Regions from separate parts of the Vibrio nomapromontoriensis genome, predicted to be linked through region 1. Evidence: predicted binding sites of a transcription regulator. Region 1 holds the regulator's gene; each other region holds the start of a gene.
The links. Region 1 encodes MetJ, which represses methionine synthesis genes. Its sites were predicted from a motif close to TTAGACNTNTANANGTCTAA; they were not measured.

Region 1 (10,396 bases):
CGCCCAATAGCACTAAATAGCCATGCTCGATTGCTGCATCTTCAATACCACGGATGATCTCTGAAAAATACGGGTCGCATATATCAGGTACAATAGTGACGATGGTTTTCGATTCGTTACGACGCAGGTTTCGAGCTAGGGAGTTTGGTGAATATCCAGCTTCTAATACCGCCTCTTCCACTCGCTTTCTCGTACTTGATGAGACCTTTTCAGGGTTCATTAGTGCACGTGAAACGGTGGCGGTAGAAACCCCTGCAAGCTGGGCAACATCCTTCATTGTCGCCATACAATACTTTCCTCATGTTTTGCTAATTTAATGAAATACCTATTTCACTGATTGCTTTTCAGTGCACTTTTTGGCGGTTTTCGCCATCACTTTGCTATTCAAGTTATCTTTCTTGTTATGCCATTTTACTGAGTTTTTAATCAACGAATTGTCGTCAATTAACTAGGATGGCTAGGATAAACAAAGCGAATAAACAGGTCTTGATTATCATGACGCATTAATGGAAATTATTCATTTCCAAACAAAAAGTTACGGTCCATTTAACAGAAATTGCATCATAGTTGTGAAGTGTATCACATCTAAAGCTGGTGATATTTTTAAAAGTAAACGTTTGCGATGGTCTAGCTAAGGTCTTGCGGCTCGATATCCATCGACCAGCGCACTTTTTTCGCTAATGGTAATTGAGAGATCACCGGCTTCGCACTGGAAATGATGTTTTGCATCACGCTACGTGACGGTACCTGCAAAATCAGTTGCCACCGTGACTTACCCGCTCGTTTGGCGATAGGGGCTGGGGTTGGACCCAGTACCAGGCAGCTATTATCAAACAGTGGATGCGCTTCAAGGGAGTAGCGAACCTGACGTAGAAACGTCTCCACATCTGCGGGGTTATTGGCTTCACAACGGATTAACGTAAGGAAGCTAAATGGTGGCAGGTGTGCCTGTTTTCTTTCTTGCAGAACGGTATCGGCAAAGTGTCGGTAGTCCTTGTTGAGTAATGACTGCAGTAAAGGGTGATCGGGGTGGTGGGTCTGCAGTAAGACTTCTCCTGGTTTGCTGGCGCGCCCAGCTCGTCCAGCCACTTGAATAAATAGCTGTGCTAAGCGCTCTGACGCGCGAAAGTCGCTGCTATAAAGTGATCCGTCTACATCAAGTAACGCAACGAGCGTGACGTTGGGGAAGTGGTGTCCTTTGGCCAGCATTTGCGTACCAATAAGGATTTGGTATTCGTTTTTCTTTATCGCATCTAGCGCTGCTTCAAGGCTGCCTTTTCGGCGCGTACTGTCTCTATCAATTCGAATGGTTTTGTATTCAGGAAACAGCTCGCCGAGTTGAGATTCCAATTGTTCAGTGCCTACACCGACTGTAACCAGTTGATGCGAGCCGCAGCCTTGGCATTGGTGGATAACGGGGTGTTGGGAGCCGCAATGGTGACAACGAATTTCATTGCTGGCCTGATGATAGGTGTAATAGGCATCACAGCGTTTGCATTCGGCGATCCAGCCACACTCATGGCACATTAAAGCCGGGCTAAAGCCTCGTCTATTGAGAAACAGCATTACTTGATTGCCAGCGTTTAAATGGCGACGCAATTGCGCAATCAACGGTGCGGAAAGCCCGCTTTCTAAATACTGACCTTTTACATCGATTACTTTATTAGTGGTGGGAACCGCAAGCCCTGCACGTTGACTCAATACTAAGTGGTGGTATTTACCACTTAACGCATTTTGCAGCGTTTCTAATGACGGGGTTGCAGAGCCAAGAACAATCGGGATCTGTGCTTTGTTGGCACGCATAACCGCCACATCGCGGGCATGGTAGCGTAGGCTGTCCTGCTGCTTATAAGAGGTGTCATGTTCTTCATCAACAATAATGATACCAAGATCCGCAAAGGGCGTGAGTAATGCCGAGCGTGTGCCGATAACAATACCCGCGACTTTATCTCTGGCGCTGAGCCAAGCATTTAAGCGTTCGGTATCATTAAGCCCTGAATGGATGACTTCTACGGGCACATTAAAACGCTTACGAAAGCGGTTTATCGTTTGTGGCGTTAAGCCAATTTCTGGTACCAGTACGAGAGCTTGTTGCCCGCGTTCAAGCACGGGCTTGATCATATTTAGATAGACTTCCGTTTTCCCAGAGCCTGTCACGCCTTCTAGTAAGTAGCAGCCAAATTCGGTTTGGCTGTTTACCGAGGCAATCGCGATGGCTTGTTCTTCATTGAGTCGAAGATCGGGCGGAGTATTGGTTAAGTCGCTTGGCCACTTGAGCGTTGGCGCCTGTTTTTCATGAGAGCGAACCCAACCTTTCTCATCTAGTGTTTTTAGCACTGTGCTGCCGATGTCATTATCTAATAGCGCTTGATGCGAACAGGGGCCACTTTCTAGAAAATGCATCGCTTTGGCTTGTTTAACGGCTCGGCCAAAACCATGCATTAATTGATTTTTGCCCGCTTCTGTCAACTGCCACTCAACGGTGGTGGCAAATTCAGCGGGTTTGCCTTTTCTCAGCGCCGCCGGTAGAGCGTTGTGTAACGTATCGCCTAATGGGTGCTGGTAATAAAGGCTGCACCAAGTAATAAGTTCGTATAAAGATTGTGACCAAATCGGACGGCTATCAAGCGCGGCTTTTATCGGCTTGAGTTGGTCAATGGGAAAGTCCGACTGATGACTGAACTGAGTCACAATACCGACGAGTGTTTGACGTCCAAACGGCACAGATACGCGCCCTCCCACCACTGGAAAGAGGTGAGTAGGAACAATGTAGTCGAACTGTTTATCTAGTGGCACGGGCAGTGCGACACGAGCAACGTTTGGGCGCATAGTAAAATCGGTATTGATAAAATAGAGGACTATTCTACCTAGCTATGTTGGGTTCGATAAACAGTTAATTGAATAAACTGAATGAAGCCACCTAAAGGTGGCGAAAAAAGTGGCAATTTTAGTTGATTCAATCTCGACTATTCATTACTATACTGCGCCTTGATGGTATGGCTTATTTGCACCTTTGAGTGTAAAAAGCGGTAACACAGGTATTTTTTTCACTACGTGTGGTGTCCGGCAAAGATTCGGATAGCGACACGGCCTAAATTTGAGGTTTCCCATGAAAGTTGGTATCCACCCAGAATACAAAGCTGTAACAGCAACTTGTTCTTGCGGCAATACATTTGAGTTCAACTCTACGCTAGCGAAAGATTCAATTCACCTAGACGTATGTGACAAATGTCACCCATTCTACACTGGTAAGCAACGTATCGTTGATACTGGTGGTCGTGTTGATCGCTTCAACAAGCGTTTCGGCGCACTATCTAGCAAGTAATTATTTTACTTACGTAGATATAAAAAGGGCGCTTCGGCGTCCTTTTTTGTTTCTGTTATTTATCTTTGTTGCTTCTTTTTTCCCTTAGCTTGTCCCATCCCCTCGTTATCCCCCTTTAATGTATAGCGTGTTGTTATAGCTTGACTGACCACTAGTATAAATACCGATGTATCCGTTCAAAACTGCTGATAACTAGCGTAGTATGATTGGTTAAAGTTGCGACGCACTGAACATAACATGCGCGCGCTTGTCCCCCTTTTAGGCGAGCGAAATACGCTTATTAAGCGGGTTATACTAAAACAAGAAACCATCACACTCAGTCTTTCATACTCGAAAAAGCAGGATCACATACCATGTCCGATGACCACCAAATCGATGAATTCCGCCAACAAGCTCTGGATTATCATGCCTACCCAACCCCTGGGAAAATTGAAATCGCTCTAACGACTCCCGCAGATTCTGCCAAGGATCTTGCTCTCGCCTACAGCCCTGGTGTGGCTGAGCCGGTACGAGAAATCGCGCAAAACGCGGAAAATGTGTATAAATACACGGCGAAGGGCAATATGGTCGCCGTGATTTCAAATGGTACCGCGATTTTAGGGTTAGGTAACTTGGGCCCGCTTGCTTCGAAACCGGTGATGGAAGGTAAGGCGTTACTCTTTAAGCGTTTTGCTGGGTTAGATTCTATTGATATTGAAGTGAAGCATCGCACAATAGATGAGTTTGTGGATACGGTAGCGAATATTTCAGACACCTTTGGTGGTATCAACCTAGAAGACATTAAAGCGCCAGATTGTTTTGAAATTGAACGTCGCTTGATTGAGCGTTGTGACGTGCCTGTTTTCCATGACGATCAACATGGAACGGCGATTGTAACTGCGGCTGGTATGCTGAATGCGATTGAGCTGCAAGGCAAAGAGCTAAGTGACGCTACGATCGTATGTTTGGGTGCAGGCGCTGCCGCGACGGCGTGTATGGAGCTGTTGATCAAATGTGGTGCGATGCGTGAAAAGATCTACATGCTGGATCGTAAAGGTGTGATTCACACGCGCCGTGAAGGTTTAAACGAATATAAGCAGATGTTCGCGAATAACACGGATAAGCGTACTCTTGAAGATGTGATTGAAGGTGCTGATCTTTTCCTTGGTGTATCGGGGCCTGATCTACTTCCTCCAGAAGCATTGACACTCATGGCAGAAAAGCCAGTGGTCTTTGCATGTTCAAACCCAGATCCTGAAATTAAACCAGAACTTGCCCATGAAGTTCGTGATGATCTCATTATGGGTACCGGGCGCTCGGACTACCCGAACCAAGTCAATAACGTATTGTGTTTCCCGTTCATTTTCCGTGGCGCACTAGATGTACGAGCCAGCGAAATTAATGATGCGATGAAACTTGCTGCTGTTGAGGCTATTCGTCAAATCGCCAAAGAGCCTGTACCTCAAGAAGTATTGGATGCGGCTGGTGTCTCGGCGTTGTCATTTAGCAAAGATTACATCATTCCAAAACCAATGGATCCACGTTTGTTACCACGAGTAGCAAGAGCAGTCGCGGTCGCGGCAGTAGAGTCCGGCGTGGCAAGAATTGAAATGCCTGAAAATTATATGACTGAGTAGGTCGTTGAGACTTTGGAGATAGTAGGGTTTTGGGGATATTAGGGCTTTTGGGAAAAAAGGTACCTAGTTCCTGGAATATGCTTCAAAAAAAACGTTGCCCTGTCGGTCAACGTTTTTTTATTTTTCCCAGGACCCAGGACCCAGGACCCAGGACCCAGTTTCTAGATTTTATTCTTCATCAAACGCTTCGAACTCAATTCCCATCGCCGTCATCATCGCTTTTACTTCCGTAGGGATATCATCTGGGCGGTCTTTTCTCAAGTCTTCATCGGTCGGTAGTGGCTGACCGGTATAGGCATGCAAAAACGCTTCACACAATAATTCGCTATTGGTAGCATGGCGTAGGTTATTGATTTGGCGGCGAGTTCTTTCATCCGTCAATATCTTTAGCACTTTTAACGGAATGGATACCGTGATCTTCTTAACCTGCTCACTTTTCTTGCCGTGCTCCGCGTAAGGGCTAATGTATTCGCCATTCCAATCTGCCATTGCACACCTTCGTTTATTGATCGTAAATTTGTTTAATAAGAAAGGTGCAATTTTAGCGGCATTTACTGCCATAAGCAAAGACATATAGACGTCTAGAAGTGTTGACGTCTCACAAAATGGGCAGTAAAGTGGGGCTTAGTTTAACGGACTGTTAATTTTTTCAAAGATTGATGCTTTTCCCTGTCGGTTCAAGCATGATGAAAACCCTATTTAGTCTTCACTTTGCGCGCGTTAATAAAGGATGTTTCTATGAGCAATCGGAAGCCAGCGACCATCGCGGTACGAACGGGTATCGAGTCAGATACTCAACACCACGCTGTCGTACCCCCTATCTACCTTTCTACCAATTATGGCTTTCCTGCTTTCGGCGACGTGCCTAAGTACGATTATACCCGTTCTGGTAACCCCAACCGTGGTTTGCTAGAGCAAGCATTATTTGAGTTGGAATCAGGCAAAGGGGCGGTGGTGACCAATTGTGGGACATCCGCATTGAATTTGTGGGCATCGGCATTTCTTGGGCCTGACGATCTTATTATCGCGCCACATGACTGTTATGGCGGCTCTTATCGTTTATTTAATACTCGCGCTCAAAAAGGCGATTTCAAGGTTCAATTTGTCGATCAAGGTGATGAGGCGGCATTAGATGCGGCGATCGCTAAAAAGCCGACGCTTATTTTACTTGAAACCCCCTCTAACCCGCTAGTTCGCGTGGTGGATATTGCTCGAGTATGTGAAAAAGCCAAACAAGTTGGCGCGCTGGTGGCCGTTGATAACACCTTTTTGACACCGGTATACCAAAAGCCTTTAGAGTTGGGCGCAGACTTTGTTATTCATTCAACCACCAAGTATATCAATGGCCACTCAGATGTGATTGGCGGTGTGGTGATCACCAAAACCGAAGAGCATGCCGAAGAGTTGGCGTGGTGGGGCAACTGCATCGGTGCCACGGGTACACCGTTTGATAGTTACATGACGCTACGTGGCATTCGTACTTTAGGCGCGCGTATGCGTGTTCATGAAGAGAGCTCACAAGTGATTCTCGATTATTTGCAAAATGAAGCCTTGGTGAAAGTTATTTATCATCCAAGCCTACCCGAGCACCCAGGTCACGAGATTGCTAAAAAGCAGCAATCGGGCTTTGGCTCTATGTTGAGCTTTGAATTTGCCGGTAGCTTTGAGCAACTCAAGTACTTTGTTGGTCAACTTGAGCTATTTTCTCTTGCCGAGTCATTGGGCGGCGTGGAAAGTTTGATTTGTCACCCTGCTTCTATGACCCACCGCGCAATGGGTGAAGAAGCGCTTGCAGAGGCGGGCGTGTCACAACAATTGTTACGTTTGTCTGTAGGCTTAGAAGATGCGCAAGATTTAATTGAAGACTTACAACAGGCTTTTGATAAAGCAAGAACGTTTGAAGGGTAACGACGGCAATGAGTAATACTAACGTACCAACAACGAAGCAATTACATAAATTTGGTGGCAGCAGTCTTGCTGATCCTGAGTGCTATCGCCGTGTGGTATCGATTCTAAAAGATTATTCTCACTCTGATGACCTTATTGTGGTGTCGGCCGCAGGAAAAACCACTAACCGTTTAATCGACTTTTTAGACGCGTTAAACAAAGACGGTCGCGTGGCTCATGAACATCTCCAAGCGTTACGACAATTTCAATTGGAGTTGGTTGAGGCGTTGATTGAAGGTGAAGATGCCGAGGCATTACGCGCCCAGCTAGCGGATGAATTTAGTGCACTAGGTGAACAAGTTGCGCCATTAACCGAAGCTCAGAAAGCCGCCGTGTTAGGTCATGGCGAAGTGTGGTCCTCTCGATTGCTAGCTGCATTGTTGCGACAACATGATTTACCTGCCGTAGCGCAAGATGCCCGCGCATTTTTGCGTGCTGAATTTGGCGCTCAGCCTGAGGTGGATCGCGCTCAATCCTATCCACTGATCAAAAGTGTTTTAGCTCAGCATGCGCATCACCGAGTGGTGATTACTGGCTTTATGGCACAAAACAGTGATGGCGAAACGGTGTTACTGGGTCGCAATGGCTCGGATTATTCGGCGACCGTGATTGGTGCGTTAGCGGAAGTGGCGAGCGTGACTATTTGGAGTGACGTGGCTGGTGTCTACAGTGCTGACCCTCGAGTGGTGTCTGATGCGTGTTTGTTGCCGTTATTACGACTAGATGAAGCGAGCGAATTGGCGCGTCTAGCGGCGCCAGTATTGCACAGCCGTACCCTTCAACCTGTGGCGCAAAGCACCATGGATCTGAACTTACGTTGCAGTTATTTACCTGAATCTGGATCCACGCGAATTGAGCGTGTTTTGGCATCAGGTCGCGGTGCCAAAATTATTACTTCATTAGAAGAAGTGCTACTCATAGAGTTGTCATTTGGTAACGGTCATGATTTCGAACGTGCCAAAGCGGAAGTATTAAATGGCTTAAAGCGAGCGCAACTCGAACCGTTAGCCTTTGAAGCGCAGGCCGACCAATCGCGTTTGCGTCTAGCGTACACCCCAGAGATTGCCTCAGGGACGCTCAATGAATTGCAAGATTTGGCGATTGAAGCGGAAATTAAGCTGAAAGAAGGCTTTGCCATGCTTGCGGCGGTTGGCGCTGGTGTGACGAAAAATGCCAATCATTGCTTTGGCTTTTACCAACAGTTGAAACACGCTCCGGTGGAATTTTTCTGTGAAGCGGATTCAGGCCTGAGTTTAGCGGCTGTACTGCGTCGATCCGATGTGATGCCGATGGTGAAATCGGTTCATACTCAACTCTTTCAAGCTCAGAAGCGTGTTGCCGTTGCCTTATGTGGTAAAGGTAATATCGGTTCTTCATGGTTAGAGCTTTTCAAGCAGCAAAAACCTGAACTCGAAAAACGTCGCGGCATGAGCTTTGATCTCGTGGCGGTGGTCGACAGTCAAAGCTATTGGTTTGATGAAAACGGTCTGGATGAACTTACCGTGCTCGAGCGTTATAAAGATGAAGCGATAGCCCATGAAGGCGATCGCTGGCTCAAGCAAATTGCCGCACTGCATGGTTATGATGAAGCCGTCGTACTGGATGTGACGGCGAGTCCAGTACTGGCACAAAAATACGTATCCATTGCAGAACATGGCGTTCATCTGATTTCTGCAAACAAAGTTGCGGGCTCAGCACCAAGTGCTGATTATCATCGCGTGCAAGATGCTTTCGCGAAAACTAGCCGTCATTGGCTATATAACGCCACCGTAGGTGCGGGTTTACCTATTAACCATACCGTGCGTGATTTGCGCGAAAGTGGTGATGATATTGTGGCGCTGTCGGGAATTTTCTCTGGCACCTTATCTTGGTTGTTCCAGCAATTTGATGGCAGCGTGCCATTTGCTGAGTTAGTCGACTTAGCGTGGCAGCAGGGGTTAACTGAACCCGATCCTCGCTCGGATTTAGATGGCTCTGATGTGATGCGAAAACTGGTTATTTTGGCTCGTGAGTCGGGCTTGGATATTGAACCCGATAGTGTTGTGGTTGAGTCTTTAGTTCCAGAGGCACTACAAGAGCTGACACTGGATGGTTTCTTTGAGCAGTCTGGGTTACTGAGCGAATTGCTTCAAGAGCGTCTAGACAAAGCACAGAGAGAAGATAAGGTGCTACGCTATGTGGCGCGCTTAGATCGCTTTGGTAAGGCTCGTGTCGGCATTGAGGCGCTATCTAAAGAGCATGCGCTTGCTAACCTTTTGCCGTGTGACAACATTTTTGCGATTGAAAGCAAGTGGTATAAAGATAACCCATTAGTGATTCGAGGTCCTGGCGCAGGACGAGAAGTGACGGCGGGAGCGATTCAGTCGGACTTAAATTTAATATCGAGTTTCTTCTAAATCCGGTGTTGCTGCTTCTCAATAGGGAGTTGCTTCTCCTAAATTGATTGTTGCTGTTTCTAAATTAATTGTGCTACTTCTAAATTAATTGTTACCTCTGTTCAATCCCCCCTTTTATTTTCGTATACAGGGGGGATTTTGTTTCTAACGTCACGCATCTTCAATTTCCCTAACGTTCAACATGAAAAAAATTCATTGTGATGCTATTGACTTTAAATGCCATTCATTTCATTCTACAGACATATAGACGTCTAAACGTCAAAAAATTACAAATTTAGATTTATCACTTTTAATGACAGACAGGTTTTAGTCTAAGGTTGGCTGGGATAACCAACTTTGGCAATTTAGGGAGAGAACCATGGGATACACGCATGCTGGGCACATTGATGCCTTAAACCAAAATATTGCTGAGCTTTCGGACAATATTAATGTTTCTTTTGAATTCTTTCCGCCAAGCACACCGAATATGGAAGAGACGCTTTGGAAGTCTGTCCATCGTTTGAAAGCGCTTAAGCCTAAGTTTGTTTCTGTAACTTATGGCGCTAACTCAGGTGAGCGAGATCGTACGCACTCCATCATTAAAGAGATAAAAAATGAAACGGGTTTAATCGCTGCTCCTCACTTAACGTGTATTGATGCTTCTCGCAGCGAGCTGATTGATATTGCTGATGACTACTGGGCGAATGGTATTCAGAGCATTGTCGCTTTGCGTGGTGACATCCCAGAAGGCGGCGGTCAGCCGGATATGTATGCTTCTGATCTAGTTGAGCTACTTAAGTCGCGTCATGATTTTGATATTTCGGTGGCAGCCTTTCCGGAAGTACACCCAGAAGCCAAAAGTGCTCAATCTGATTTGCTGAACCTAAAGCGTAAAATTGATGCGGGTGCTAACCGTGCGATTACTCAGTTTTTCTTTGATGTTGAGAGCTACCTTCGATTTCGTGACCGCTGTGTGGCCGCTGGCATTGATGCTGAAATCGTTCCAGGTATCTTGCCGGTGTCTAACTTTAAGCAAGCGTCTCGTTTTGCGGCAATGAATAAAGTAAAAGTGCCTGGCTGGATGCAGAAGCAGTTTGAAGGTCTAGATGATGACCCAACAACGCGCCAGTTAG
Region 2 (10,396 bases), on a different contig from region 1:
TTACAGAATGGGAACATTCCCATTAATTGAGCATGATCACACTCTTTGGTTAAATTTACAGCGTTTGTTGTTAATAATGAGAAAAATCAACGAGAGGAAGTCGCTGACGTCAAACAGCTTCTTGAGTGAGGTGCTGAATTGATTCTCCCTGTTCTAGCTGACTGATCAACAAGTGAGCCGCTTTACTGCCAGCTTGTTGGTAACCCGGGTCAATACTATAAACTTTGGGGAAAAGAAATGAGAGAAGCTCATTGCCACCAATACCAGTTACCACAACATCTTCACGCCCTAGTTCCTGCAAGCGTTTCACCGCGCCAAGTGCTAACGTGTCACTGGCACAAACCAGCGCTTGCAACTGAGTACTAATAACTTTATCTACTAAATGGTAAGCACTGTCATGGTGAAGCGCCCCGGTCTGGTAGCAAAGCGCAATACCCTGCTCTTCACACCACTCCTGATAAGCCGTTAAACGTGCTAACCCTGTGGTTTTATCTGTAGGATCGACGCCAATAAAAGCCAAATTCGTTAAACCATCTGTCGCCAACTTACTGAGTACAGATCGAATGAGCCCTTGGTTGTCATAATTAATCGACGATACTTTATCAGTGTCCATCGCGATCACGACCGCTTTCGATTGCCAACGGCTCACCTCTTCTACATCCAGAGAAGTGAATCCAAAAACAATGACACCATCGACATTACGCTTACGTAACACGGTCAGGTGCTCATTGGTTTTTTGTGGATCGAACTGACTTTCCATGATCACGACATCGTAGCCCGCCGCATACAGCACGTTGAGCATGCCACTCACCGCTTTGTTTTCTGACGGGGAGTCCAAACGAGAAATAATGACGCCAATAACCTTGGGGTTGCCACCGCTTCGCATTGACTGGGCAGATTTAGACGGTACATAACCATGCTCGGCAATAATCGCCTCGACTTTCAGCCTCGTATCAGGCTTCACTTTAGGATCCTTGGTGAGCACCCTAGAAACCGTCGATTTCCCAACACCAGAGAGTTTAGCAATGTCCAAAATAGTGAGTTTCTTGCTCATATTACCTTCAATCTTTGACGTTATTTCGCCATACAGCCGTTATACGTTTGACCTGATATCGTAAGCATTGCTTGCTGACCTTTGGTAAACAGCGCCACTTCAGCATCACTTTCTAATTGGCCATCTAGTGTATATTTCACACCAGATGCAGAAGGCACACGATGTAAGTGATTTTCTGTGCCATCAATAAGCACTAGCACTTGCTCATCATCTAAAGCCGTGACCACAAATTCAACCGATTCACATTGATACAAAGTCGAAGAAAGCTCACTGCTTGCGTCGTTCTGATACAGTGAATTTGCACTTTGCTCGGCCTCCGCTGCATATTGACTACAACCAGCAACAACACTAAGTAGGCTGCCTATCAGCAAATACTGCCATTTATAGACGTTCATATTTATCTGCACTCCTTTGCTTTATCGCCATCATAGCTTTACCGCCATCATAACCTTAGTCAGTCATTCAGTTCCGTAGCCCGTTTTCCGTTCTTGTCGCATCCACTTAAAGGCTATGATTCATGCAGCCTAGTCGTACGAGCAGTTTATTTGGCAAGATAAGCCGGAACATCACGAATACTATCTAACACCACTGAAGCAATACTTTCACCACGCTCAGTCACTGGCTTGCCAGTTCTGACCAAAATTTTAGTTGTCACTCCAGCCGCTTCGGCTGCCATCAAATCTTCAGCTTTATCACCCACCATGACAGAGTTCGCCATATCAATATCAAGAAAATCGCGTGCTGAAATAAACATGCCTGGTTTTGGCTTACGACATTCACAGTCTTGCTTATATTCGCCAATACCATGCTCGGGATGATGAGGACAGTAGTAAATCCCATCTAACTCCACACCATTGTCGCTAAAATTCCAGTCCATCCATTGTGTCAATGACATGAAGCGGTCTTCTGAAAACATACCACGAGCGACGCCGGACTGGTTGGTCACCACCACCAGCATATAGCCAAGCTGTTTTAATTTTTTGGCCGCTTCAAATACACCATCGATGTACTCAAAATCATGCTCATCACTGACATAACCATGATCAACGTTTATCACGCCATCACGATCCAAAAATACGGCGGGTTTAGCCACAGGTCACTCTCTTCTTATATATAGGTGTTAATAGACTGAATTATTACATGCTTTGATCGCTTCATCACTATGAAAATGACGTTTAGACGTCTAGACGTAAAAATATCCATTGACACAAATAAGCAAAACCCATAGCATCTTCTAGTAATTGGGATGTAGTTCAAACTTTTATGCTACTCATAGAGTTCAGGTTGATTAGATGATCGAAATTAATCAGGTAAACAAAGTGTTTTATCAAGGCACTAAAGCCATCAATGCACTTGCTGATATAGACCTTCATATTCCAGAAGGCACAATCTTTGGCGTGATCGGCGCATCTGGCGCAGGGAAAAGTACCCTTATTCGCTGCGTCAATATGCTTGAAGCACCGACGTCTGGCGCAGTGATTGTTGATGGCGTTGATCTTACTCTGCTCTCTAAATCAGAGCTCAGCCAAGCTCGCCGTAATATTGGCATGATCTTCCAGCATTTCAACTTGCTCTCATCTCGCACTGTTTTTGGAAATGTTGCACTGCCTCTTGAACTGGCTGGTAAAAGCCAAGCGGCAATCGAAGCGAAAGTATCTGAGTTATTGGTACTGGTTGGCCTTGGCGATAAACGTGATACGTACCCAGCCAATTTAAGTGGTGGACAAAAGCAACGTGTTGCTATCGCTCGCGCACTTGCCTCCGACCCTAAAGTATTATTGTGTGACGAAGCGACCAGCGCGTTAGATCCTGCAACCACCCAATCTATTTTAGAGCTACTTAAAACCATTAATCGTAAACTTAAAATCACCATTTTATTGATCACTCATGAAATGGACGTGGTAAAAAGTATTTGTCATCAAGTGGCGATTATCGGTGATGGTCGATTGGTAGAAAAAGGGTCGGTTGGTGACATCTTTGCTCACCCAAAAACTGAACTTGCGCACCAGTTCATTCGCTCTACATTGGACTTGTCCATTCCTGAAGATTACCAACGTCGATTGCAAACCAGCCGAGTCGAAGGCAGCTATCCATTGGTTCGCCTTGAATTCACTGGTGCAACGGTCGATGCTCCACTTATTTCGCAAATCGCTCGCAAATACAATATCGATATCAGCATTCTTAGCTCTGATCTCGATTACGCCGGTGGCGTAAAATTCGGCATGATGGTTGCTGAGCTCTTTGGCACCGAACTTGATGACAATGCGGCAATAGAATACTTGCGCAACCACAACGTAAAAGTAGAGGTACTCGGTTATGTCCTTTAATTCTGTTTCAGATTGGCTGTCCCTTAATGGTGAACTGCTACTAGGCGCAACATGGGAAACCCTCTACATGGTGGCGGTTGCTGGTGTCGTTGGTTTTGCTGTAGGTATTCCTCTTGGTGTTATTTTACACACCACTAAAAAAGGGGGATTACTTGAAAATACTCGCCTCAATAATATCCTGGGTGCGATTGTTAACATGGGTCGTTCTGTGCCTTTCCTCGTCCTTATGGTCGCGATTATCCCGCTCACCAAACTGCTAATCGGCACGTTCATTGGTACTACCGCAGCGATCGTACCACTAACGATTGGTGCCATTCCATTTGTGGCTCGCCTTATTGAGGGCGCGTTACTAGAAGTCCCAAGCGGCTTGGTTGAAGCAGCCCAGTCGATGGGCGCGACGCCATATCAAATTATTTCGAAAGTATTGCTTCCAGAAGCATTACCAACCATTGTGAATTCAGTCACGATCACGCTAGTCACGTTAGTCAGCTACTCTGCTATGGCAGGAACCGTGGGCGGCGGTGGCTTAGGTGATGTCGCTATTCGCTATGGGTTCCATCGATACGATGTCGTGATTATGGCCGTTACTGTGGTTATGCTTATTGTATTAGTTCAAATTATTCAATCGATTGGCGATCACATTGTTCGTCGCGTCGATCACAGATAAAGCAGTTAAAAAGTTTATAACAAGGAGAAAGTCATGAAATTCAATGTTAAAGGTTTGCTTGCTATCGCAGCGGCAGCATCAGCACTTGTGCTATCAGGTTGTGGTGAAAAAGAAGCGGATACTAACAGCATCAAAGTTGGCGTAATGGCTGGCGCAGAAGCTCAAGTTGCAGAAGTCGCAGCGAAAGTCGCGAAAGAAAAATACAACTTAGATGTTGAGCTTGTTACGTTCACTGATTATGTAACGCCAAATGCTGCACTGGATGATGGCTCAATTGATCTTAACGCATTTCAGCATAAGCCATATCTTGATCAACAAGTTACTGACCGTGGCTACAAACTTACTATTGCAGGCAACTCGTTTGTTTACCCTATCGCAGGCTACTCTAAGCAAGTCACTTCTGTTGACGAGATAGCGGAAGGCGCACGCATTGCCGTACCAAACGATCCAACTAACCTTGGTCGTTCACTACTACTGCTAGAGCAGCAAGGTCTTATTACATTACGTGAAGGGGCTGATCTTGCAGCAACGGTGCGTGACATTGTAGAAAACCCAAAAAACATTACGATTGTTGAACTGGACGCGGCGCAGCTACCACGCTCTCTTGACGATGTAGCGCTATCAATCATTAACACCACTTACGCAAGCTCTATCAACCTAACACCAGAAAAAGACGGTGTGTTTGTTGAAAACAGTGAATCACCTTATGTGAACCTGATTGTGGCTCGTGAAGACAATGTGAACGCTGAAAATGTTCAAAACTTTGTTAAAGCTTACCAAACAGAAGATGTTTACAACGCAGCGTCTGACATCTTCCAAGGTGGCGTAGTTAAAGGCTGGGAATAAGCTGGAGTAGATTTTCTAGTTCATAGAGAATCCCTCAATGATTTGGGTATTCATAGCTCATAAACATTAAAAAAGGTTGAAGCTAAACGCTTCAACCTTTTTTATTATCGGTCAAAAATACTGGCCAGTCTGCACCCTACTTTAGGTGATCCCAAGAAATATTAGAGACGAGTCGGCAATCATCACACTTAAAATGGAAAATGTCGTGCAGTGGCTCATCAAGCAACCATTCACCCTCACACTTAGGACACTTACGCTCCTTCTCTTCCGCGAGACTCTGACCTCCAACTTTATAAAGGTAATAGTACGTCGGGATATGAGTCATGAACTCAATACGGCCACGAAGATCCCAGCCGCGTCTAAATAGATCACTGCTAACATCGCTCAACTCTCTAAGTGTGGCATGCTCAGCTCTGCAGCCTCCGCCCATTTGCACTTCGTCACACGCTTGCCATTCCGTCTGCCACTTAATCACGGACTTATGGTCACCGTTTAGCGTTGGTGGGTTACGGTAAAGAGGAATGGGTAATAAGGTGTCACCACTTCTCAACGGCGAACACGTATGTACATACGTGGTATACAGTACTTGCCAGCTCGGAGGCGTGACCTCCGCTGACTCTTCCGAGTTTAAATCTTGCCCAAGTAAGCGCATTTTGGGTGCCAGCAAAAACGCATCCGACAATCGCTTAAAGCAAACTTTAACAAAATCTGAATGATTTTTAGGATGTAAGCTGTCTTGTTCAGGGCAGACAACACGAACATAAAACTCGCCATCCCCCATAACGATAGGAAACTCTCGTCCAAGTACTTGGCCATTAAAGCGAAGCGCGTCCATTAAGCCATTAATGCCTTTTTCTACCGCGGTGATCGTAGTGTTGTCAAAACACTCAAATTGAAGCTCTACAACGTACATATTAAGCGCTAAGCTCCTTTGAATATGGGTTTTTATTAGACATTAGGCTCCAACCCATTAAGAAATGAAGCTAAGTCATCAGCAATGACATCACGACGATCAGTGCCCAAGCGCTCTAAGATGACTTGTCCGCTAATGTTACATATCGAAATAACATCCATATCTGCATCGGTTGCGGCAATAAAAACCGTCGGTTTTAGTTTTAACCGCTTTTGAGTCACCAAGTGCCCCAATATATTTTCTTGTAAGCGAACATAATCTTCATCACTCCACACTTGCAACAGCGTTAAGGTATTACCTTGCCAAGTGGCGTCCATGTCCGCGCTGTACTGATGACCGTAGAACGCTTTGACGTCATCATGAATCAATAACTCTATACCACGCTCAATACTCTCTAGCTGCTCCGGTGTTTCACGTAGGCTCGCACGCCAAAATACCTGTTGGTCATCTTTACTTTCAATACATGGAGAAATCAGATCATATAACTCTTCATTCGCTGGGAGCGTTTGGTGCTTTTTCTGCCATGATTCTTCATAACGCTTAGCAAAAGCTTCTAACGCCTGTTGTACACTTTGATTCATATCGTCTCCACTTATCATCGTACTGAACACGGATTTCCGCTCACAAAAGATGACAGCTATTCCGGGATCTCGTAAAATTCGCATTATTCTAATCGAAATATCACACAATTATGAGCAAATATTCCAACGCTAAAGAGCTTTCTGGCCTCACTCTTGGCCAAAAAACCGATTATGCTAATCAATACGACCCGTCTTTATTGCAACCGGTGCCAAGAAGTCTCAATCGTGATGATCTTGAGCTGGGCAATGAATTGCCATTTAAAGGCTGTGATATTTGGACGCTTTACGAAATTTCATGGTTAAATAGCAAAGGGTTACCACAAGTCGCTATTGGTGAGGCCTACATTCCTGCCACCAGTGCTAACCTCATTGAGTCTAAGTCTTTTAAACTCTATCTCAATAGTTATAACCAAACTCGCTTTGCTAGCTGGGATGAGGTTCAACATTTAATTCAAAGCGATCTGTCGAACTGTGCAGGAGAAGAAGTCACCCTTAAACTGATTCCAGTGAAAGACTATGAGCAGTCGGTTATTGTCGGTATGGCTGGGGATTGCATTGATGAACAAGATATTGAAATTAATAGCTATGAGTTCGATGCTAACCTACTGCAACACGCAACAAGCGACGTGATAGTAGAAGAAGCGCTGCATAGCCATCTACTCAAGTCTAACTGCCTCATCACCAATCAACCAGATTGGGGCAGCGTAGAAATTCAATATCATGGTCCTAAAATTGATCGTGAAGCACTACTGCGCTATTTAGTCTCGTTTCGTGAACACAATGAATTCCACGAGCAATGCGTGGAACGCATCTATACCGATATTATGTCCTATTGCCGTCCGAGCTCACTCACCGTTTACGCTCGCTACACACGACGTGGCGGATTAGACATCAACCCTTACCGCTCTAGTAGCCAATCATCACCTGAGCATAATGCTCGTATGGCTCGACAATAAATTATCATTAGGAATGGATGCACTCATGAATTCTAAATTCTGGCCTGTATTAGGATTATTCGCTTCGCTTTTTGCGGGGGTGTATTCCATGCCACTTCACGCTGTTAACTTTACTTCACCACTACTTGTTGAAGCAGATAAACTGGTCGAGATTGAACCACAAAAAGCCAGTGATATCGCCAGTGACTACCTTAACAGCCGAAAATTCATTGAACAGACGGATGATCGCCCGTCAAATTTATCTAGAGACGATACTGACCAACGTGTTCGTACCCCGCTGAGTTCGGTCAATGCCCTCACTATTTTAGCGCAAGCGCAATTCAATTTAGGTCATATTAAAAGTGCGCTAAAACGCTTAGATGAAGCAGAGGCGATGACGAAACAGTACCGTTTACTGTTTCTGGAGTTGGACATTCGGATTCTAAAAACCCGATTAACATGGCTAAAAGATGGCGAGGGAGCCAAGGCTCTAGACTCGTTAAAAAGCATAGAAAGTGAGCTTGAAGGCATCCGAAAGGGCCAAAGTATCGCCAACCGCACCAGTTACCGAATTAAAAAGCTGCAAGGTGAAATTGCCTCGGCAGAAAATGAATTTGAACTCGCCAATCACATGTATCAAAAGGCTGGCGTATATATTCCAAGTGATTCCGTGTCGAAGCTATCGATTGATTACCACACCGCTTATGGAACACACTTTTTACGCTATCGCCGTTACAATGAAGCGCTATCTGAACTGTTGCTCGCATACTGGGCAGCAATAGAGTTAAATTCTGGGGATCAACTGGCGAACATTAACCAGTTGCTCGCGCAGCTATTTATGCAAAGACAAGTCCTCGACAAAGCGCTGGAACACCTATCCCAAGCCGCAGACTTTTATGACAGCTACCCCGACTCACCCGTTCTCGTCGATGTATTAAAGCTCATGGGCGACATCTACTTCTTGCAAGGAAAGTACAACCTTGCATTAGTGCACTACTTTAATGTTGTCGATCACCGAAGTTTTGACCGGAATATCGAGAAAGTCATCGATATTCGCATTAGCCTCGCATCGACCTATTTGCAGCTCTATAACTACCCATTGGCAGAGCAGTATTTAACTCGAGCACAAAGCTTATTGTCCCTGTCAGACTACCCTGCACTTAAAGCACGCGCCGCTCTGCTCTACGCCGGTCTAGCCTACCATCAAAAAGAAAGTGACAAAGTCTTAAAGCACGCTAATGAAGCGTTAATGCTGAGTCAAACACTGAAACAAACGTCTATTGAGCAGCAGTCCTATCAACTACTTGCCCTTGGTCATGAACAAAAAGGTAATTATCAACTCGCGCTGGAAAACATTAAGCACGCCAATTCACTACGTATATATCAGCAAGACCAATTAAATCAAATTAGTGAAGATGCGTTTCGTCAACAAAAGCAGTTTGTAGAGCAAGGGCTTCACTACGAAACTCAAAAGCTTGAATTAAAAGACGCTCTGATTGCACAGCAGAAGTTTCAAAAAGTCGCGTTTGGACTTTTTTGTACTGTTGCTGTCATATTTCTCGTTGGTGTACGAATGTTTTTCGTTAATCGACGAATGAAAGTCGAATTATTAGAACTCAATGACACCCTATTTACCCATGCTCGCTCCGGACTGCCTAACCTGCGTTTGCTTAATGCTAACTTACCAAGCTCATTGCAACGTACTCAGCGAAACTTTGAACAATGGCAAGTCGGTGAGCTTATTAATGAGCCACTAAGTGATCGCTTACGGTTTGTGATGATTGATATACCGTTCCTGCGCAACATGTACTTACAAAATGGTTATAAAGCGGGATTAGAACTAGAGCGCGCTTTTGGCGAATTTGTTCGAAGTAAAATTGACCATCCTGCGCGTATCTATCACTTTTCAGATGCAAACTTGCTTTACATCGAGCCCAGTATCAAACCGCGTACTGCCGAGAGCCTGTTCGATGAAATACAAAGTTGGGTTAGCGAGTTCGAACCCAACCGAAAAATCAATCGCATCGTCCGCGTTGGGATGGCGAACTACCCGTTCCTACCGCGAGCTTACACCGCGATCAATGACAAAGAACTCTTGGATATTTTGCTGGTTTCAACGCATATGGCCAGAGATATCAGCATGCAAGAAAGTAAGAGTCATTGGGTGTATCTCAAAGCTATTGATAACGCGCCGGCAGCTAGCCTTGCAACTGATGACATAAGGAAAGCCTGTAAGACTGCGATTAAGCAAGGGTTAATAAAAGTACATTCATCTTCCCAGAATGAGGACGGCTTCAAAAAAACGCTCACTGAAGGGTAAAAAAACAGCACTTGAACCGAAGACTAGGTGACGTTGTGATGTTTTTTGTTATTATCATTTGATGCATCAATAACAATACAACTGATTAGTTTTTATAGAATTTATGGGCCCATCTGAAAGTGATACATTAGAGCAACTCCATCTGTTAAAAGTACAGTTGGAACAACTACGTCTTGCTCAAAGAGATGCATCGCTTAAAAGTCGACGAGAACAGACTGTACTTAAGCGCTTTATCTCAACACTCAGCCGTGCCCATATCGGCTCTCATCCTCGTATTGATGAAAAACTGATCGAACTTCGTCACGAACTCGAACATAATGCCGACATCAGTAGTCTGATCCCTCGTTTTGCGATTCTAGAACGCCTAATCGCGCAAAAGTCAGCAGCCGTCGATAAACAAGATACCTCGTTAGACGAACAGCTTCGTCGCAGTGGCGAAACGCTTCAACGCGTTTCTGGCTTACCTGCACAAATCAAACGTGATTTGCGTGCCGTACTCACCTACAGTGATAATCACAGCTTCAAAAAAACCGATAATGCTATCAAGCTCCTCAATATCTATGACAGAGCAATAAAAATTATCACCTCCAATAGCGCACTCACCCTTAAAGAGCCAGACGCAAAGCCAAACAACCATCATCTCCTTTTAGGCTTGAATGAAGAGCTACAAAACCTCATTACTGAACTCGATTTTGAGGGTGAATCAGGTGAACAGCTACTCGAAATCCGTGCCAAACTGTTAATGGAGATCTC
Region 3 (10,396 bases), on a different contig from region 1:
TCGTAGAACTTCTTGTTTGGTGCAGCTTCGCCAGTTGGGTTGCCGATTTGACCTTGTAGGAAATCAAAGTTTTCAGCAGAGTAAGTACGGATACCGTCCCAAGTCGCCCACTGTGTATCAGTATCGATGTTCATTTTGATAACACCGTAGCCGATAGACTCTTGGATTTCTGCTTCAGAAGAACCAGAACCACCGTGGAATACGAAGTTTAGAGCGTTAGGTGCGATACCGAACTTCTCTGCACAGTATGCTTGAGAATCACGTAGGATAGTTGGAGTCAGTACCACGTTACCTGCTTGGTAAACACCGTGTACGTTACCGAAAGAAGCCGCGATAGTGAAACGTGGGCTGATAGCCGTTAGTTTCTCGTATGCGTACGCTACATCTTCTGGAGAAGTGTAAAGCTCAGATGCGTCCATGTGAGAGTTATCAACGCCGTCTTCTTCACCACCAGTACAACCTAGTTCAATCTCTAGAGTCATGCCCATTTTCGCCATGCGAGCTAGGTATTGACCAGAGATTTCGATGTTCTCTTCTAGAGACTCTTCAGAAAGGTCAATCATGTGAGAAGAGAATAGTGGCTTACCAGTTTGAGCGAAGAACTCTTCACCCGCGTCTAGAAGGCCGTCGATCCATGGTAGTAGTTTCTTAGCAGCGTGGTCAGTATGAAGAATAACTGGAACACCGTAAGACTCAGCTACAGCGTGTACGTATTTCGCACCAGCAACTGCACCTAGGATTTGTGCGCCTTGACCTTCAAGCTTAACGCCTTTACCAGCAAAGAAGCCAGCGCCACCGTTAGAGAACTGAACAACAACTGGAGCTTTTACTTTAGCTGCTGCTTCAAGAACACCATTGATAGAGTCAGTGTTAACCACGTTTACTGCAGGAAGTGCAAATTTGTTCTCTTTTGCTACTTCAAATACTTTCTGTACGTCATCGCCAGAGATAACACCAGGTTTTACGAAGTCGAAGATCTTAGACATGGAATAAGTCCTATTTTCTGTCGTTTTAAATAAAAAAGGGCAATCGTTTGCTCACAATGGGCGGCATTGTATCAAAGTTAACCACGCATTGCAGCATAGATAAAAGCGAGCTATAAGCTCGCTTTATCAAAAAATAATTAAGCTTTAGCGCGCTCTTCAAGCATCGCTACTGCTGGTAGTACTTTTCCTTCAACAAACTCAAGGAACGCACCGCCACCAGTTGAAATATAAGACACGTCAGCTTTAATGCCAAACTTGTCGATAGCCGCTAAAGTATCGCCACCGCCAGCTACAGAGAAACCTGCAGATTCTGCGATTGCTTTAGAGATACCAGCCGTACCTGCTTCAAAGTTTTTGAATTCAAATACGCCTACTGGGCCATTCCAAAGAATAGTTTTAGCGTTGCCGATGATTTCTGCAAGCGCCGCAGTTGAATCAGGACCAAGGTCAAAGATCATGTCGTCGTCTTGAACGTCAGCCACGTTTTTGATTTCAGCTTCTGCGTTTTCATCAAATGCTTTTGCACACGCTACGTCAGTGGCAACAGGAATTGCACACTCTTTCATTAGCTTCTGCGCGGTTTCAACTAGGTCTGCTTCATAAAGAGACTTACCTACGTTGTGGCCTTCAGCTGCAATGAACGTATTTGCAATACCACCACCAACAACCAGTTGGTCAGCGATTTTAGAAAGAGACTCAAGAACAGTAAGCTTAGTCGATACTTTAGAGCCACCAACAATAGCAACAAGAGGACGAGCTGGGTTGTCCATTGCTTTGCCTAGAGCTTCAAGCTCAGCAGCAAGAAGAGGACCAGCACACGCGATTGGCGCGTTCATGCCAACACCGTGTGTAGACGCTTGAGCACGGTGAGCCGTACCAAATGCATCCATTACGAAGATGTCACAAAGTGCAGCATACTGCTTAGACAATGCTTCTTCGTTTTTCTTCTCGCCTTTGTTGAAGCGAACGTTTTCAAGAACGACTAGCTCACCTGCGTTTAGCTCTAGGCCATTTAGGTAATCTTTTGCTAGTTTAACGTCGCAATCAAGTGCGTCGTTTAGGTAGTTAACAACAGGTTGTAGAGAGAACTCTTCAGCGTATTCGCCTTCAGTAGGACGACCTAGGTGAGAAGTCACCATAACTTTAGCACCTGCTTCTAGGCAAAGCTTGATGGTTGGTAGCGATGCTAGGATACGAGCATCTGAAGTTACTTTGCCTTCTTTTACAGGAACGTTTAGGTCAGCACGGATAAATACGCGTTTACCTGCTAGATCCAGGTCAGTCATCTTGATTACAGACATGTTTAGTCCTCTCAACTAAAAATAAATAAAGTTTTTGAAAACTCGGCATCATGCCAAGTTTATGAATTCATCAACTGCTTACTTATATTGAGCCCATCAATATTAATTTCAACCCTCAAAATTAATATTTTGCTCAAGTAGCATCTTAAACTATTGGGACGCTTGCATAGCTAAAGCCGTATCAAGCATCCGGTTGGCGAAGCCCCACTCATTGTCACACCACACTAGCATTTTGACTAAACGTCCATCGCTGACTCGCGTTTGCGTACCATCAACAATTGCGCTGTGTGGATCATGATTAAAGTCGATTGAGACTAGCGGCGCTTCAGTATAGTCAACAATGCCGTCTAATGTACACCGAGATGCGTTAATAATGACTTGATTTACGTCATTAACTTTCACATTTGTATTTATAGTTACACTTAAATCCATAGCGGTGACATTAACTGTTGGTACTCGTACAGAAATTGCTTCAAATTTGTTAGAAAATTTCGGAAATATTCTCTCAATACCTTTATGAAGTTTGGTATCGACAGGAATGATGGATTGACTCGCAGCTCGGGTACGACGTAAGTCCGGGTGATAAGCATCGATCACTTGCTGATCGTTCATCGAAGAGTGGATTGTCGTAATAGTACCCGAGTCGATACCAAAGGCCTCATCAAGCACTTGTATAATAGGCACAATACAATTCGTCGTACATGAACCGCTAGATACGATGGTGTGCTCCTTTTTAAGGGAGTCGTGATTCACACCATAGATGATGGTGTTATCGATATCATGATCGCCAGGGTGTGAAAATAGTACCTTTTTCGCACCCGCAGCAATATGCTCTAAGCCATCGGCTCGACTACCAAAAACACCCGTACAATCTAAAACAATATCGACATCTAAATTACGCCACGGCAATAAATTAATATCCGCGAGGTGAAGAATTCTAATGCTGTCAAATTCGCCGTTGGAATGATTAACATACAAATGCTCTTGATCATGAGAAATCGTCTTAGCGAATCGACCATGACTGGTGTCATATTGAAGCAAATGAGCCATTGCTTCTGGTTGAGCGAGTTCATTCACTGCGACGATTTTTATTTTATCATTCTTGCCGCTTTCATAGATTGCTCGAAGGACATTTCGTCCAATGCGACCAAAGCCGTTAATTGCTACCTTTAGCATCGCATGACATCCTTAAATTCACGTTATAGAGGGTGTGCATATTAACCGATCGACATCGATTACGCGACATCGTTTACGCAACTTGGTTTCACAACATTAGCTTCATGACATAGCGTTCACATTCATGCTTTTTGCAATAATCACGGGAAAAAACATAAATCGTTGCGAAGCACTCCAATAAATGCCCCTCAGACAACCAAGTGAGAGCTGCTACTATCGATATGACGCATTTTCTTCGTGCCATTTGAACGACCTCGTTTTCACTGCACAGGAGGTGTGCTCATGTTTACAGGCAAACATCATTGCCAGTCATGCAATAAAGAAACTATTCATAAAGAGGTCTTGATAAGAAAACCTAGCAGCTATGACCAACAGCCTACTTTCCTGGGACGGTTTAAGCTATTGCTGCATAGCTTTATTAACGGCGGGCATTACTACGATATGGATCGCTATATAGCGTGCCAAACTTGTGGACAACGTAAGTTGGATAACAAGGGTAATGAATTTGAATAGACATAAAAAAACCGAGCCTTAGCTCGGTTTTTCATTTCAAGAAACAACAAGCTTACGCTAAAAGCTCTTTTGCAGTATTCACAACGTTTTCCGTTGTAAAGCCAAACATTTTGAATAGCTCACCTGCAGGTGCAGACTCACCAAATGTTGTCATACCGATGATCTTGCCACCAAAGCCAACATACTTGTACCAGAAATCAGCAATACCGGCTTCAACTGCAATACGAGCTGTCACGTCAGATGGAAGTACAGATTCACGGTACTGCGCATCTTGCTTATCAAACGCGTCAGTTGCTGGCATTGAAACCACACGTACCGCTTTACCTTCAGCAGTCAATTGCGCAGCCGCTTCAACCGCTAGCTCAACTTCAGAGCCAGTAGCAATTAGAATTAATTCCGGTTTGCCTGCACAATCTTTCAGGATGTAACCACCCTTGGCGATGTTTGCTACTTGCTCAGCGTCACGATCTTGCTGCGCAAGGTTCTGACGAGAGAAGATAAGCGATGTTGGGCCATCTTTACGCTCAATCGCCAGTTTCCAAGCAACAGCAGATTCAACTTGGTCACATGGGCGCCATGTGCTCATGTTTGGAGTTAAACGTAGAGAAGCAATTTGCTCAACCGGTTGGTGAGTCGGACCATCTTCACCAAGACCAATAGAGTCATGCGTGTACACTTGGATGTTTTGAACTTTCATCAAAGCAGCCATGCGCATTGCGTTACGAGCGTATTCCATGAACATTAGGAATGTCGCGCCGTATGGTACGAAACCACCGTGTAGAGCGATGCCGTTCATGATAGCCGTCATGCCGAATTCACGCACACCGTAGTGGATGTAGTTGCCAGAGAAGTCTTCTGCCGTTAGCGACTTAGAGCCAGACCACATGGTTAGGTTAGAAGGCGCAAGGTCAGCAGAGCCGCCCATGAATTCTGGAAGCATTTGACCAAATGCTTCTAGGGCATTTTGTGATGCTTTACGCGATGCGATGTTTGCTGGGTTAGCTTGTAGCTCAGCAATGATTGCGTTAGCTTTTTCTTCCCACTCAGCAGGCAGTTCACCGTTTGTACGACGGGTAAACTCAGCCGCAAGCTCTGGGTAAGCTGCTGCGTAAGCGTCAAACTTGGCATTCCACGCTGCTTCTTTTGCCGCGCCCGCTTCTTGTGCATTCCATTGTGCGGCGATATCCGCTGGAATTTCAAACGGACCATGTTCCCAACCCAGTGCCGCCTTCGTTGCTGCGATTTCATCAGCACCTAATGGTGCGCCGTGACAATCGTGCGTGCCTGCTTTGTTTGGTGAACCAAAACCGATAACGGTTTTTGTACAGATTAGCGTTGGACGAGGATCAGCTTTAGCAGCGATGATAGCAGCATTAATGGCGTCAGAGTCGTGACCGTCAACCGCAGGGATAACATGCCAACCGTAAGCTTCAAAACGCTTAGGCGTATCGTCAGAGAACCAGCCTTCTACTTCGCCATCAATCGAGATGCCATTGTCATCCCAGAAAGCAATCAGCTTACCAAGACCTAGCGTACCCGCTAGTGAGCATGCTTCATGTGAGATACCTTCCATCAGGCAGCCATCACCCATAAAGGCATACGTGAAGTGATCTACGATGTCGTGACCTTCTTTGTTGAACTGCGCCGCCAACGATTTTTCTGCCATCGCCATACCAACCGCGTTGGTGATGCCTTGACCTAGTGGGCCCGTCGTCGTCTCAACACCCGGCGCATAACCATATTCTGGGTGACCTGGGGTTTTAGAGTGTAACTGACGGAAGTTTTTCAGATCATCAATTGATAACTCGTAACCGCTTAAGTGAAGCAGAGAATAAATCAACATAGAACCGTGGCCGTTTGACAAAATAAAACGATCACGATCAGCCCATTCAGGGTTTTGTGGATTGTGATTTAGGTGAGAGCGCCAAAGTACTTCGGCGATATCAGCCATACCCATAGGGGCGCCTGGGTGACCAGAGTTGGCTTGTTGAACACCATCCATGCTAAGGGCACGGATTGCATTAGCTAATTCTTTACGAGACGACATGTCTGCTCCTGAGTGCATTAAGCGAATTTCAAGTTGATTCCTTGCTGAATAAAGTCAGCGGCGAGCATTGTCGCAAAGCCCCCCAACCTCTGCAAACGTTTTACCGTCATTTTGAGCATTTTTACTGGGTTTTTTTTACCCGTTCCATTGTGATACCTCCAAAATGCGCAAACGTTTGGCTATAACATAAAAGTAAAAATCGCTTGATTCTCAAACATCGATGACTAGAATAGACGTCTAGATGTAGATACACCTACAAAATATCATTGTATTTTTTATAGGCGAGCACAATATTGCTGGCCTTATTTAACTGTAATTGGAGCTCTCATGGCTAAGCACCTGTTCACTTCTGAATCTGTTTCAGAAGGACATCCTGATAAAATTGCTGACCAAATTTCTGATGCTGTACTTGACGCGATTCTAGAACAAGACCCGAAAGCGCGTGTTGCTTGTGAAACGTATGTAAAAACAGGCATGGTAATGGTTGGTGGTGAAGTCACGACCTCAGCGTGGGTAGACATCGAAGAGATCACTCGTGAAACGGTACGCGAAATTGGCTACGTTCACTCAGATATGGGCTTTGATGCCGATTCTTGTGCGGTACTAAACACCATTGGTAAACAATCTCCAGATATCAACCAAGGCGTTGATAAAGCCGATCCTAAAGATCAAGGCGCGGGTGACCAAGGTATCATGTTTGGTTACGCAACCAACGAAACGCCAATCCTAATGCCAGCGCCGATTACTTACTCTCACTTACTTGTGAAAAAGCAAGCTGAAGTTCGTAAGAGCGGTAAACTTGATTTCCTTCGTCCAGATGCGAAATCTCAAGTTACCTTCCAATACGACCAAGGTAAGATTGTTGGTATCGATGCGGTTGTACTTTCAACTCAGCACTGCGATTCAGTCACAACACCAGACCTTCGTGAAGCCGTAATGGAAGAGATCATCAAGCCAGTGCTTCCTGCTGAATGGATCAATAAAGACACCAACTTCTTCATCAACCCAACTGGTCGTTTTGTTATCGGCGGCCCTATGGGTGACTGTGGTCTTACGGGTCGTAAAATCATCGTTGATACTTACGGCGGCGCAGCTCGCCACGGTGGCGGGGCATTCTCTGGTAAAGATCCATCAAAAGTTGACCGCAGTGCCGCATACGCAGCACGTTATGTAGCAAAAAATATTGTTGCTGCTGGCATGGCGGATCGTTGTGAAATTCAATTGTCGTACGCTATCGGTGTTGCTGATCCAACTTCAATCATGGTTGAAACATTTGGTACTGAGAAAGTCGCACACGACATCATCATTGAAGCGGTTCGTCAAAACTTCGACCTGCGTCCATACGGTCTTCAAGAAATGCTGAACCTGCTTCAGCCTATCTACAAGCAGACTGCTGCATACGGTCACTTCGGCCGTGAAGAATTCCCTTGGGAAGCGACAGATAAAGCGGCAATCCTACGTGATTTTGCTGGCATTAAATAACGCCGTCCGTTAGCACGTATCGCTATAGACTCAAGCACGCAAGCCCTCAAAAAATATTTGAGGGCTTTTTTTTACTATTGCTAGTTATTTCAATCACTTTGTTGCACAAGTGTTAAATCACCTCTTTATAGCCCATCTTTTCTACCCTACAAAAATTGTGTTTTCTCCCGACTAGGTCAATAGTTAACCTTAAGAGTAATGATGCAGAATGAGAATTACGCTAACTCATCGACACGTATCCTTAACTCCATTCTGGGAACACGCTGTGCCAATACCGTGATCAAATGATCATACGGCTCGTTAATGTCCCTTAAATCAGAGACGAAGGCCAGATTGTCAAATCAGGGAGGACATATGCCTCGAACCGCTCAGACAGAAGACTTCCACAAGAAACACGAAGTCAAAGATAAAGATTACGCTAAAACCATACCTTGTAATCAAGTCAGTATTTCTGCGCCATTTCACTGGCTAGCACTAGGACTGCATGACTTAGTTAGAATGCCCGTCATCAGCGCCTTTTATGGACTGTGCTTTACCGCAGCAGCTGTCGCGATTGTTCAATTAGTACAATGGCAAGGCACCCATTTGGTTATCATGCCAAGCCTTGTCGTGTATATGCTCATAGGCCCCTTCCTTGCTTTAGGGCTTTATGACGCTGCATGGGAGAGAGAGAAAGGTCGTAAGGCCAGCTTATTTCATTCTATGAAAGCCATTGGACGCAACTCCACCTCACAATGGGCATTTGCCGTATTGCTGGCTGTTGCTATGATATTTTGGATGAGAATAGCGGCGCTTTTACATGCACTCTACCCATCCGTTCAAGGTGCGCCGTTGACAGAGTTTGCTCCATTTCTCATTACGGGCTCCATAATTGGTTTTGTCATCGCGAGCATCATATTCAGTTTATCGGCTTTCTCCATTCCACTAATGATGGAGCGTCGAGTCGATGTGATGACGGCGGTTTTCACCAGTTTTAATGCGGTCAAATCAAATATCCCAGCCATGATTGTCTGGGCATTCATTATTTGCGGCGGAATACTGATCGGCTTTGCCACCTTTGGGCTAGGAATGATCGTCACCATGCCAATATTAGGTTACGGTACTTGGCATGCCTATCATGAAGTCATTAAGAAAAGACACCATACGTAGTCTTGCTTTACTCACTCGCTAACCTACAATAACGCCCTTCTATAGGGCGTTATTAGGTTTAACAATGGCTCCATTGACAACTGACTTACACTATCGAGCATCAAAGCGTTTGGCTGAGTGTATGGCCATTGCCGAGCAGCATTTCCAACAGGCTCTGCCTATACCGACACTCAGTTTTAAGTTGAGAGGTAAAGCGGCGGGCAAGGCCTATCTGCAGTCATGGGAAATTAGACTTAACCCAATCCTCTTTACAGAAAACAGCGACACTTTTATAGAAGAGGTGATCCCACACGAGATCGCCCACTTGCTCGCCTTTAAGTTCTATGGTCGCGTTCCTGCTCACGGCGCTCACTGGCAATCCATAATGCACCACGTATTTAATGTTTCGCCTAAAACCACACATGCCATGGATGTCACATCAGTACAGGGCAAAACATTTGAATATCAATGCCAGTGCTCAACCTACCCGTTGACGATTCGCCGACACAACAAAGTACAACGGCAACAAGCACGCTACTTATGTCAAAAATGTCGCGGTGCTCTTCAATTCTCGGGTAAGCAGCTTAGCTAGTATCCACTAAGTCGCTAATATCAAATAAGGTAGTAGTCATAGGCTAAAGTGCGATCTACACTAGGTTACCTAGCACTTTTATCAGACTTATAAATGACCATTCGCGTGACTTCAGCCCTTGTATTAGGCCTACTTTTTCTGCCCTTAACCGTACAATCAGCACCACCGAGTAGCTTTAGCTCAGCCAAAAGGCAAGCGGTTAAAATCTACGCCGATCACCCTATTAGCTTTTACTGCGGTTGTGATATTCAGTGGCAAGGAAAAAAAGGCACGCCTGATCTTGCCTCTTGTGGCTATCAAGTTCGTAAGCAGCTAAAACGCGCCAGTCGTATTGAATGGGAACATGTTGTCCCAGCGTGGCAATTTGGCCACCAGCGTCAATGTTGGCAGGAGGGCGGTCGAAAGAATTGCACCAAAAATGACAAAACATTCCGGTTAATGGAAGCGGATCTTCATAACCTGACGCCAGCTATTGGCGAAGTGAATGGCGATCGCTCCAATTACAATTTTAGTCAGTGGAATGGCATTGATGGTGTGAGCTACGGTCGATGCGAAATGCAGGTCAATTTCAAACAACGTAAAGTGATGCCACCAGATCGCGCGAAAGGGTCGATTGCTCGCACCTATCTTTATATGAGCCAAGAGTATGGCTTTACGTTGTCAAAGCAGCAAACACAGCTTATGAATGCGTGGAATCGCTCTTATCCCGCTGATGCATGGGAGTGTGAGCGCGACAAACGTATTGCCTCTCGACAAGGCAACAACAACCCTTTTGTTGTAGCAGCCTGCCGTGATCGCTCATAGCACCGACTCGTTGACTATTTTAGCCAGCAAGCCCTTGTAATTTCTGGGGCTTGCATCCATGTTATACCTCAATACCTTTTTGTTCGTTGGAAGCTACTATGCGCATACCTCGTATTTATCACCCTGAAACCATCGTAGACTTGGGTCGACTCGCACTGAGTGAGGATGCGTCCAATCACATTGGCCGTGTATTACGAATGAAAGAAGGCCAAGACGTATTACTCTTTGATGGCAGTGGGCATGAATTCCCTGCTACCATAGATGAAGTCACAAAAAAATCGGTCACCGTCGCCTTAACCAACAAAGTTGCTAACAGCATTGAGTCTCCGCTCGATCTGCATTTAGGGCAAGTGGTCTCTCGCGGCGA

Region 2: a site for MetJ is predicted at 2,230-2,249, ahead of metN (methionine ABC transporter ATP-binding protein MetN). Genes of this name have one in related genera too.
Region 3: a site for MetJ is predicted at 6,253-6,272, ahead of metK (methionine adenosyltransferase). Genes of this name have one in related genera too.

What each region holds. Positions count from the first base shown of each region.
Region 1 covers NZ_JAKJSS010000017.1:60,389-70,784, forward strand. The annotation lists gene cytR (DNA-binding transcriptional regulator CytR) at 1-286, opposite strand, end outside; gene priA (primosomal protein N') at 628-2,829, opposite strand; gene rpmE (50S ribosomal protein L31) at 3,110-3,325, shown strand; gene L4D05_RS20220 (malic enzyme-like NAD(P)-binding protein) at 3,679-4,941, shown strand; gene metJ (met regulon transcriptional regulator MetJ) at 5,110-5,430, opposite strand; gene L4D05_RS20230 (O-succinylhomoserine (thiol)-lyase) at 5,680-6,849, shown strand; gene L4D05_RS20235 (bifunctional aspartate kinase/homoserine dehydrogenase II) at 6,858-9,284, shown strand; gene metF (methylenetetrahydrofolate reductase) at 9,643-10,396, shown strand, end outside.
Region 2 covers NZ_JAKJSS010000006.1:357,195-367,590, reverse strand. The annotation lists gene treR (trehalose operon repressor TreR) at 110-1,054, opposite strand; gene L4D05_RS01735 (MliC family protein) at 1,075-1,449, opposite strand; gene gmhB (D-glycero-beta-D-manno-heptose 1,7-bisphosphate 7-phosphatase) at 1,596-2,147, opposite strand; gene metN (methionine ABC transporter ATP-binding protein MetN) at 2,347-3,381, shown strand; gene L4D05_RS01720 (methionine ABC transporter permease) at 3,371-4,048, shown strand; gene L4D05_RS01715 (MetQ/NlpA family lipoprotein) at 4,082-4,894, shown strand; gene L4D05_RS01710 (Zn-ribbon-containing protein) at 5,031-5,807, opposite strand; gene syd (SecY-interacting protein) at 5,843-6,388, opposite strand; gene queF (NADPH-dependent 7-cyano-7-deazaguanine reductase QueF) at 6,499-7,344, shown strand; gene L4D05_RS01695 (tetratricopeptide repeat protein) at 7,370-9,643, shown strand; gene L4D05_RS01690 (GGDEF domain-containing protein) at 9,747-10,396, shown strand, end outside.
Region 3 covers NZ_JAKJSS010000006.1:73,864-84,259, reverse strand. The annotation lists gene fbaA (class II fructose-bisphosphate aldolase) at 1-986, opposite strand, end outside; gene L4D05_RS00560 (phosphoglycerate kinase) at 1,124-2,287, opposite strand; gene epd (erythrose-4-phosphate dehydrogenase) at 2,438-3,463, opposite strand; gene L4D05_RS00550 (hypothetical protein) at 3,746-3,976, shown strand; gene tkt (transketolase) at 4,029-6,023, opposite strand; gene metK (methionine adenosyltransferase) at 6,351-7,505, shown strand; gene L4D05_RS00535 (DUF2189 domain-containing protein) at 7,860-8,654, shown strand; gene L4D05_RS00530 (SprT family zinc-dependent metalloprotease) at 8,719-9,225, shown strand; gene L4D05_RS00525 (endonuclease) at 9,319-10,029, shown strand; gene rsmE (16S rRNA (uracil(1498)-N(3))-methyltransferase) at 10,128-10,396, shown strand, end outside.